Regions from separate parts of the Streptomyces sp. NPDC057950 genome, predicted to be linked through region 2. Evidence: riboswitches for the same ligand, from Rfam matches in the RefSeq annotation. Region 2 holds a riboswitch; each other region holds the start of a gene.
What was found. A riboswitch is a leader RNA that binds a small molecule or an ion and turns the genes downstream of it on or off. The one in region 2 is predicted to bind S-adenosylmethionine.
Positions count from the first base shown of each region.

Region 1 (3,267 bases), on a different contig from region 2:
GGGCATGCTCCGCGGACTGACCACCGTCGTCGGCACACTCGTGTTCACCCGCGTCAAGGGCTGAGCCGACGGATCACCGCCCGCCGTCGGCGCGGCGGCAGGTGGTGACCCTGCTCCATGGTCCGTCGGACACGGCGGCCGATGTCGTACGGTTCCCGCCGGCGCCTCCTGGCCGGCGGGCCGAGGACGAAACGGCGGACGACCCCCGAGTGGCCGGGGGCTGTCCGCCGCGGCCTTGCCGTGGGCGCGGGCCCGGCCGTCCGGGGAGACGCCCGACGGCCCGTCAGACCCGGCGTACCGCTTGGCGGAAGGCCGGACGGGCGCTCAGCCGGTGGACGTAGTCCCGCAGACGGCCGTAGGGGGAGAGGACGTCCTCCGTGCCGAGGGTGGTGAGGGCCACCCACAGGTCGACGTCGGCGGCCGTCAACTCGTCGCCCAACGCATGCTCGTGGGCGGCGAGTTGCCGATCCAGCGAGTCGAGTGCGGCGGACCGCGCCGTCGACCCGGCGACCGGAGCGAGGTTCCGGTCCAGGAAGACACGGAAGGTGTCGATGTCCGCGGCGAGGAACGGTGGGTGCAGCCGGGGGAGTCCGTTGCCACCGCGGCGGCCCGGAAGCTCACCGAGGTCGCGCAGGATGTCGGGGGTGTGATTGCTGACGACTCGTCCGCTCCAGCGGTCGCACAGCGCCGGCGCGGTGAGCGGACCGTCGTAGTGGTGCCAGGTCGCCTCGTACGCGGCCCGCAGCGCGGCGCGGGCGTCCGGTGTCCCGGAGGGCCCCGTCAGGAGCGTGCTGGTGACCGAGTCGCGCAGCCCCAGCAGCCCGAGGGTGATCGAGACGCGCAGCGAGCGCGGACAGCCCTCGGAGAGGTACAGCTGATAGCGGTGCGGCGCGGGATAGAAGCCGCCGGCCGGACCGACACCGATGCGACTGCGGATGCGGTGTCCACGCGAGGGGGCCGCAACCCGAGGAGGCGCGGCGACGAGCGACCCCGCAGCGGGTGAGGCCGAGGGGCAGGGGTGGGAGGCGGCGGCGGTCGGACTGAGCGAGACTGTCTCGGGCATGACTCTCCAGGGGACGGCGAAGCCCCGCCACCCGGGGGCGGCAGCGGCGGAAACGGAGTGACTGCGCTGACGTACCGTCCGGACCGTGGACTAGTAGGCGCTGGAGACCCGCAGCAGATCGATGTGCAGGCGCCTGGTCAGACCGTTCGTGCCCTTTCCGGTCATTCCCGTCGCTCCCGTGTCCGGGGCTCGCGAGAGGCGAGACCACGCTTGCCCCGCCGCTCCGGCGGGACCCGGTCGTCACCCGGGGCACCCCGTCGCGGTGGAAGGGTTGCCTGTCAGCGGGCCGGGGCCGATCAACCGCTCGGCACGGAAGGAACCGTGCGAAGGGCGCTGACAATCGTGACCGTCCCCGTCAGTCTCGGCCCGCTCCGTGGGCCCGTCAAGAAGGCGCCCGCGCGGTCTCACCACGTGGTCATCCGGGCTGCCGAGCGTTGACATCCGTTCGGGGCCGTGCCTAACTTACGCCGCATCGGACCGGAACAACTCCGGTCGGCACGAGGGCCCACGGGCCGGAACGGTGACGGTGACCGCGATGTACGCAGCCCGGGGGAAGACCGCCTCGCGGTCCCACGGCCGCGACCGCGTGCTCATGAACCGTCGCCCCGCGCGGCACCTCGCCCACGGCGGCGGCGCCCGTACGGCAGGGTGTTGTCCCTCTCCCCGCGCCCGCTGTCTCTGTCAGGGCTGACGCACCCCTTCGCCGGCCGCCGGCCGCTGAACCCCGGTCGCTGAATTCCCGTTCCCTGAACCCCCGGTCCTTGATCCTCGGTGTCCGACCGCGGGGTCTGTGATCTCCGAACCACCGTGTGCCGCCGTCGAACCGGCCGACTTCCGGTGGTCTCCCCCTCCTCGTCCCCGCATCGGGTTCGTTCCCCCGTGCGCGTGCCCGTCATCTCGTCGTACGGGCCGTGCCGGGGGAGTCCGAGCCGCCAGGAGCCCTCCATGAGTGAATCCCTCCGCTCCGCCGTGCCGTTGGGCACGGCGGAACCACCTCCCGCTCCCGTGGCCGAACCGAGGCCGTACGCGGCGCAGCGGGTGCTGCCGCTTCGCCGGCCCGGCCGCTGGTTCGTCTCGGCGGTCGTACTGGTCCTGGTCGCGCAGGTCGTCCACGGCCTGGCCACCAACCCGTTCTTCCAGTGGGACAGGTTCCAGTACTGGTTCCTGCGTCCCACGATCCTCGACGGCCTGCTCATCACCCTCGAAGTGACCTTCTACAGCGCCGTGTCGGGACTGCTCGGCGGCATCCTGCTCGCGCTCGCACGGCTCTCCCGGAGTCCGGTGCTGCGTGCCGTGAGCTGGGTCTACATCTGGTTGTTCCGGTCGGTGCCGCTGATCGTCGTCCTGCTCTTCCTCTACAACTTCTCCGCGCTCTACCGGACGCTGAGCCTCGGCGTGCCGTTCGGCCCCGCCTTCCTCACGTTCGACGAGTCCCGGCTCGCCACCGACATGGCCGTCGCGGTCGTCGGTCTGAGCCTCAACGAAGCGGCGTACGCGGCCGAAGTGGTACGCGGCGGCATCCTCTCCGTCGACCAGGGCCAGCACGAGGCGGCCTCCGCGCTGGGTCTGCCGAAGGGCTACCAGTTCACGAGGATCGTGTTCCCGCAGGCCCTGCGCTCCATCACGCCCAACTACGTCAACCAGTTGATCGGTCTGATCAAGGGCACCTCGCTGGTCTTCTACGTCTCCCTGCTCGACCTGTTCGGCTCGGTGCAGAGCATGGGCAGCACCTATCCCGGCGACATCGTTCCGCTGCTGCTGGTCGCCACCGTCTGGTACCTGATCCTCACGAGCCTGGTGTCGGTCGTCCAGTTCTACGTCGAGCGGTACTACTCGCGGGGCGCGCTGCGCACCCTGCCACCCACCCCGCTGCAGAGGATCCGTACCGGTCTGCGCGACCTGCGGGACCGTGTCCGGAAGGAGGCGGCCCGGTGACCGCCGAGGTGAGGGAGCAGTCCGACGTCCGGCCCGCGGCGGTCGAGGTCCATGACGTGCACAAGTGGTACGGGACCCAACGTGTGCTGGACGGCGTGAAGTTGACCGTACGGCCCGGTGAGGTCACCGTCGTCCTCGGACCGTCCGGCTCCGGCAAGTCCACGCTCCTGAGGGTGATCAACCACCTGGAGAAGCCCGAGATCGGCCATGTCAGTCTCAACGGCGAGCCGATCGGCGTGCGACGGCACGGCGAGAGGCTCAAGGAACTG
Region 1 is NZ_JBHVPP010000009.1:294,224-297,490, forward strand. Features, by position in the region: gene ACFVTC_RS17685 (YceI family protein) at 1-64, shown strand, start outside; gene ACFVTC_RS17690 (cell envelope biogenesis protein OmpA) at 284-1,063, opposite strand; gene ACFVTC_RS17695 (putative leader peptide) at 1,154-1,228, opposite strand; SAM riboswitch class IV at 1,265-1,411, opposite strand; gene ACFVTC_RS17700 (amino acid ABC transporter permease) at 2,009-2,998, shown strand; gene ACFVTC_RS17705 (amino acid ABC transporter ATP-binding protein) at 2,995-3,267, shown strand, end outside.
Region 1: it holds a riboswitch for S-adenosylmethionine, as region 2 does, so the genes downstream of both, ACFVTC_RS17695 (putative leader peptide) here and thrC (threonine synthase) in region 2, are expected to answer to the same signal.

Region 2 (3,267 bases):
TCCTCGCGCACCTCGTAGGAGACCGGGCCGCGGTTGGACGCGACGAGGATCCGGTGGGCGCCGTGCGGTGAAGCCGTTGAAGCCATGCCTCGAAACCTAGCCCGGCACCGAAACGCTCAAACGTTCCCGTCGGCCGGATGCGACGAAAGACACGGACCGCGGGGCGGTGGGGCCGGTGGCGCCGTCCCTCACCCCCTCACCAGGGACGCGGTTCACGCGGCCCTGCGTTTGACGTACTCGGAGATTTCGGCCATCGGGGGGCGTTCCTCCGTGTCCACCGAGTACGTGCGCGGCTCGAAACCGTCCTCGCCCCGCTCGAACTGGGTGAGGGACGGCCGGATGAGGTGACCGCGGGCCAGCCGGAGCTGCGCCGTGCGGTAGATCGCGGCGGACATCCGGCCCAGCGCCTGCCCGTCCTGGTGGCGGTGCTTGCGCTCGCCCACGTCGACCTGGGCGAGCGCGTCGAGGCCCACCAGGTGCAGGGCGTCGACGAGCATGCCCAGTTCGACGCCGTACCCGACGGGGAAGGGGAGCTGTTCGAGCAGCGAGCGGCGGGCCGCGTACTCACCGCCGAGCGGCTGGACGAACCCGGCCAGCTGCGGCCAGTGCATGTTCAGCAGCGGGCGGGCCATGAGTTCCGTGACGCGGCCGCCCTGCCCCGCGGCGCCGGCCAGCGGACGGTCGTACATCCCCTTGACGAGGTCCACGCCCGGCTCGGTGAGCAGCGGGCCCACGATCCCGGAGACGAAGTCCGACGAGAAATCCCTCAGGTCCGCGTCGATGAAACAGACGATGTCCCCGCTCGTCACCAGGAGCGACCGCCACAGGACCTCGCCCTTGCCGGGCACGGCCGGGATACGGGGCAATATCTCGTCCCGGTGCACGACCCGCGCGCCCGCCGCGGCCGCCACCTCCGAGGTGCGGTCGGTCGAGCCCGAGTCGACGACGACGATCTCGTCGACGAGGGACACCCGGCGCATCAGGTCCTCGCGGATGACGGCGACGATCTCGCCGACCGTCTCCTGCTCGTTCAGCGCGGGCAGCACGACGCTCACGGTGGAGCCCGACGCGCGCTTGGCGGACATGATTCCGTGGAGCGGGCGATCGGACACGGACCAGGAGCGCGTACTCAGCCAGCGCTCGACTTCCTTCAGCACAGTCTGCGGCTCCTCACTGTCTGATCACCCGATGTCTCACGGTGTGACCCATCTCGCGGTTCGGACGACTATCTCAACTGTCCTGGCCTTCGGTTACAGTCTTGAACAACGCGGATGACCATCGCATGTCGTAGATCATCCCGGACAGCAGACCAACAACCGAATACCGCTCATCCAGAGGGGCAGAGGGATACGGCCCGATGAAGCCCCGGCAACCCTCCAGCCGGTCTCGTACCGATCATCGCCGATCGCGTCGCGGGGCTCCCGGCTCGGGAAGGTGCCAAATCCGTCTCACGGCGAAGTGCGTCGTGAGGAAGATGAGGAGAAAGGGCCTCGCCTCCATGGCTGCGCAGACTGTCGCAAGCACTCCGGACGCCGCGACCTCAGCGAACCCGTCCGCTTCCACCGTTTCCTCCGCTTCCGCCGGCTCCGTCGATCTGGGTCCCGCCGCGGCGCTCTCCTGCCGCGAGTGCGGCCACCGCGTGCCGCTCGGCCCGGTCTTCGCCTGCGAGGAGTGTTTCGGACCGCTCGAGATCGCCTACGACTTCTCGGCCTACGACACCGAAGAGCTCCGGGCGCGCATCGAGGCGGGCCCCGCGAACATCTGGCGTTACGCGCCGCTGCTCCCCGTCCCGGCCGACGTCGCCGACAAGCCGAACATCAACCCGGGCTGGACCAGGCTCGTCAAGGCCGACAACCTCGCCCGCGAGCTCGGCGTCGACCCCGGCAGGCTCTTCGTCAAGGACGACTCCGGCAACCCGACGCACTCCTTCAAGGACCGCGTCGTCGCCCAGGCCATCGAGGCCGCCCGTGCCTTCGGCTTCACCACCCTCTCCTGCTCCTCGACCGGCAACCTCGCCGGCGCGGTGGGTGCCGCCGCCGCCCGCGCCGGCTTCCGCTCCTGCGTGTTCATCCCGCACGACCTGGAGCAGGGCAAGGTCGTCATGGCCGCCGTCTACGGCGGAGAGCTCGTCGGCATCGAGGGCAACTACGACGACGTGAACCGCTTCTGCTCCGAGCTGATCGGCGACCCGGCCGGTGAGGGCTGGGGCTTCGTCAACGTCAACCTGCGGCCGTACTACGCGGAGGGGTCCAAGACCCTCGCGTACGAGATCTGTGAGCAGCTCGGCTGGCGGCTGCCCGACCAGCTCGTCGTGCCGATCGCCTCCGGTTCCCAGCTGACCAAGGTCGACAAGGGGCTGCAGGAGCTGATCAAGCTCGGCCTCGTCGAGGACAAGCCCTACAAGATCTTCGGCGCGCAGGCCGAGGGCTGCTCACCGGTGTCCGTCGCCTACAAGGCCGGCCACGACGTCGTCCGGCCCCAGAAGCCGAACACCATCGCCAAGTCGCTGGCCATCGGCAACCCCGCCGACGGCCCGTACGTGCTGGACATCGCGCGGCGGACGGGCGGGGCGGTGGAGGACGTGAACGACGAGCAGGTGGTCGACGCGATCAAGCTGCTGGCGCGTACCGAGGGCATCTTCGCCGAGACGGCCGGCGGTGTGACGGTGGGTGTGGCCAAGAAACTGATCGAGAACGGGCTGCTCGACCCGACGCTCACCACGGTCGTGCTGAACACCGGTGACGGCCTCAAGACGCTGGACGCGGTGGCCGGCACGGGGCTGACCGCGACCATCCGTCCCAGCCTGGACTCCTTCCGCGAGGCCGGCCTCGCGTAGCCGCCCGGCCGGGGAGGCCGTTCCCCGGCCGCGGGCCCGCGGGGGCCGGCCGCGCGGTTCCGCGCGCCCCCGCCGGGCCGCTTCCAGCCGTACGCCACCATCCGACCGGGAGGTCACCGCATGAGCGTCAACGTCCGCATCCCCACCATCCTGCGCACCTACACCGGTGGCCGGTCCGAGGTGACCGCCGAGGGAGGGACCCTCGGCGAGGTGATCTCCGACCTGGAGAAGAACCACTCGGGCATCGCCGCGCGCGTGCTGGACGACGAGGGCAAGCTGCGCCGGTTCGTCAACGTGTACGTCAACGACGACGACGTCCGCTTCGAGCAGGGCCTGGAGACGGCGACGCCGGACGGCGCGGGCGTGTCGATCATCCCGGCCGTCGCCGGAGGCTGACGGGCGATTACCCACAGTGAGATCATTACCGTGGG
Region 2 is NZ_JBHVPP010000019.1:77,895-81,161, reverse strand. Features, by position in the region: gene ACFVTC_RS28700 (trehalose-6-phosphate synthase) at 1-86, opposite strand, end outside; gene ACFVTC_RS28695 (glucosyl-3-phosphoglycerate synthase) at 213-1,157, opposite strand; SAM riboswitch class I at 1,325-1,481, shown strand; gene thrC (threonine synthase) at 1,499-2,836, shown strand; gene ACFVTC_RS28685 (MoaD/ThiS family protein) at 2,957-3,232, shown strand.

Region 3 (3,267 bases), on a different contig from region 2:
CGGTCCGGTAGCGCCACTGGGCACCGTCCCGCACGAGCTCCTTCACGGCGCGTACGAAGCGCTCCACGTGCTCGTCCGGGGTGCCCGCCCCGAAGCTGACGCGGATCGCGTTGAGGGACTTCTCGCCGGGCGCGGCCTCCGGGGCCCCGCACTCGCCCTGGGCCTGCGGGTCGCTGCCGAGCAGCGTGCGCAGCAGCGGGTGCGCGCAGAAGAGGCCGTCGCGCACCCCGATGCCGTACTCGGCGGAGAGCGCCGCCGCGAAGTGCGAGCTGTTCCAGCCCTCGACGACGAACGAGATGACGCCGACCCGGGGCGCGTCGTCGCCGAACAGGGAGAGCACGCGCACGGCGGGCACCTCGGCGAGACCTTCCCGCACCGTGCGGATCAGGTGCCGCTCGCGGGCGACGATCCGGTCGAAGCCCTCCTCGGTGAGCGCCTTGCAGGCGGAGGCGATGGAGTAGGCGCCGATGACGTTGGGAGACCCGGCCTCGTGCCGTGCCGCGCCGTCGTGCCACTCGACGTCGACACCGCCGTCCGCGCGCCGGGCGACCTTGCGGCTGGCACCGCCGCCGGCGAGGTAGGGATCGGCGTCGCGCAGCCAGTCGGAGCGGCCGGCGAGGACACCTGAGCCGAAGGGCGCGTACAGCTTGTGCCCGGAGAACGCGACCCAGTCGACGTCGAGATCGCCGACGGACACCGGGTGGTGGGGGGCGAGCTGGGCGGCGTCCAGGACGATCCGGGCGCCGTGGGCGTGCGCGGTGGCGGCGAGCTCGCGCACCGGCCACAGCTCGCCGGTGACGTTGGAGGCGCCGGTGACGCAGACGAGGGCGGGTCCGCGGGGGTCGCGGTCGGCGAGGGCACGCTCCAGGACCGCGACGGCCTGCCCCGGGGTGCGGGGCGCGTCGAGGTAGCTGACCCGGGCGTCCTGCCAGGGCAGCAGCGAGGCGTGGTGCTCGGTCTCGAACACGAAGACCTGGCAGTCGGCCGGGAGGGCGGCGGCGAGCAGATTGAGCGAGTCGGTCGTCGACCGGGTGAAGACGACCTGGTCGTCCTCGCGGCAGCCAAGGAACTCCGCGACGGTCCTGCGGGCGTTCTCGAAGAGGTCGGTGGACAGCTGCGAGAGGTAGCCGGCTCCGCGGTGCACGCTGCCGTAGTACGGGGCGTACGCGGCGACGTCGTCCCAGACGCGCTGGAGGGCCGGGGCGCTGGCGGCGTAGTCCAGGGCGGCGTAGGTGACCTCGCCGCCGGTGACGAGCGGGACGGTCACATCACGGCCCAGAACGGGCAGCGGGGCACATACGGACTGGTCGGCGGCAGCGGTGGAGACAGACATGGCGCACTCCTGTGAGAGGCAGGCGGGAGCACCGCGCGGGCGGGGGCGTACGGAGGTACGCGCGCGCGGCCCGGCGCAGGTGAGGGTGAAAACTGAAAAAGGGTGTGCGGCGGCGGGGCTCTACGCCCTAGCGCATTCGCTTGCTCACAGAAGGCTCCCTCGAACGACCAGGACCCCTGGGATTCTCGAGGGGTCCGCGCTTGCCGCAGACCTCGCTGCCTACGGCCTGGTCTTCACCCGGGGCACCCCGCCACGGACGGAGGGTTGCCGGACAGCCGGCCGGGGCCTGATGGCTGTCGCTCATGACCTGATACCGCATCCTGCCACACGATCTTCCGGCCGCAACCCCGGCGTCCACATAGCGGTACGCGCTCCCGCCGCCCCTACCCGTCCCGAACGCCGGGCGGGCTTGGGAGTTCAGCCCACCCGGCGTTCGGGGACAAGGCCCTCGCGGCCGGAGCGCGGGTCTGGGGCGGCAGCCCCCAGGTACGGCGGGGGCCGCCGCACCGATGGGCTACGCGTTGGTCGCCGCCACCCAGCGGTCCAGCGCGGCGCGCGCCGCCCCGGAGTCGATGGCCCGAGCCGTCTTCACCATCGCGGCGCCGAGCTGGTCCACGAGTGACGCGTCCGTCGGGGACAACGCCACCAGCGCCGCCGCCGCGTTCAGGACCACGGCGTCCCGTACGGGCCCCCTCTCGCCGTCCAGGACACGGCGGGCGACCTCCGCGTTGTACGAGGCGTCGGCACCCCGCAGGGCCTCCACGGGCACGAGATCGAGGCCGACGTCCCGCGGATCGAACCGTTCCTCGGTCACCTTGCCGTCCCGCACGACCCAGACCTTCGACGTCGCCGTGGTGGTCAGCTCGTCCAGCCCGTCGTCACCGCGGAAGACCAGCGAGGAGTTGCCGCGCTCGGCGAAGACACCGGCCATGATCGGCGCCATCCGGGCGTCGGCGACACCCACCGCCTGCGCCCTCACCCGCGCCGGGTTGGTCAGCGGGCCGAGGAAGTTGAAAACCGTCCGGATGCCCAGCTGCCCGCGCGCCGCCGCCACATGACGCAGCGCCGGATGGAACTTCACCGCGAAGCAGAAGGTGATCCCGGCCTCCTCGGCCACCTCGGCCACCCGCTTCGGGGTCAGCTCCAGATTGACGCCGAGCTTTCCCAGGACGTCCGAGGCACCGGACGCCGACGACGCGGCCCGGTTGCCGTGCTTGACGACCTTCGTACCCGTCCCGGCCACCACGATCGACGACATCGTGGAGATGTTCACCGTCTTCGCGCCGTCACCGCCCGTACCGACGATGTCGACGGTCTCCCCGGGCACCTCGATCACCTTGGCGTGCTCGTACATCGTGCGGACCAGACCGGTGATCTCCTCGACCGTCTCGCCCTTGGCCCGCAGCGCCACCACGAAGCCGGCGATCTGCGCGTCCGTCGCCTCGCCGCTCATGATCCGGTCCATCGCCCAGGCCGTGTCGTCCGCGCTCTGGTCCCGGCCGTCGAGCAGGCCGTTCAGCACGGTGGGCCAGGAACGGCCCGCCGCGATGTCGCCTCCAGCGGGGGTCACAGCACTCATATGCCGCTCCTGGGTTCGTAGACAGGTACAAGCAGGGTCCACCCTATCCAGCCCGGGCACGGCGAAGAGCCCCCGTCCAAGGGACGGGGGCTCCTGCCGTGGCGATCAGTGGGACCGGTGAGGACCGGCCGGAGGATCAGTGGTGGCCGTGGCCGCTCGTGATCTCCTCGTACTCCTCGACCGTGGGCTTGGGGATCTGGCTGTTCTCCCCGTAGAAGCCCTTGCTGAGCTTGGCACGCAGTCGCTGCGCGCCGTTCACCTTGCGCTCGACACCGTTCTCGTCGACCACCGGACCGATCTCGGCGGGCTGGTACTGCTCGTGCGCGGTGAGCGTGTGCAGGGCCTCCTGGCCGAG
Region 3 is NZ_JBHVPP010000002.1:141,398-144,664, reverse strand. Features, by position in the region: gene ACFVTC_RS04850 (aminotransferase class V-fold PLP-dependent enzyme) at 1-1,333, opposite strand, end outside; SAM riboswitch class IV at 1,525-1,641, opposite strand; gene trpD (anthranilate phosphoribosyltransferase) at 1,848-2,912, opposite strand; gene ACFVTC_RS04840 (cytochrome bc complex cytochrome b subunit) at 3,049-3,267, opposite strand, start outside.
Region 3: it holds a riboswitch for S-adenosylmethionine, as region 2 does, so the genes downstream of both, ACFVTC_RS04850 (aminotransferase class V-fold PLP-dependent enzyme) here and thrC (threonine synthase) in region 2, are expected to answer to the same signal.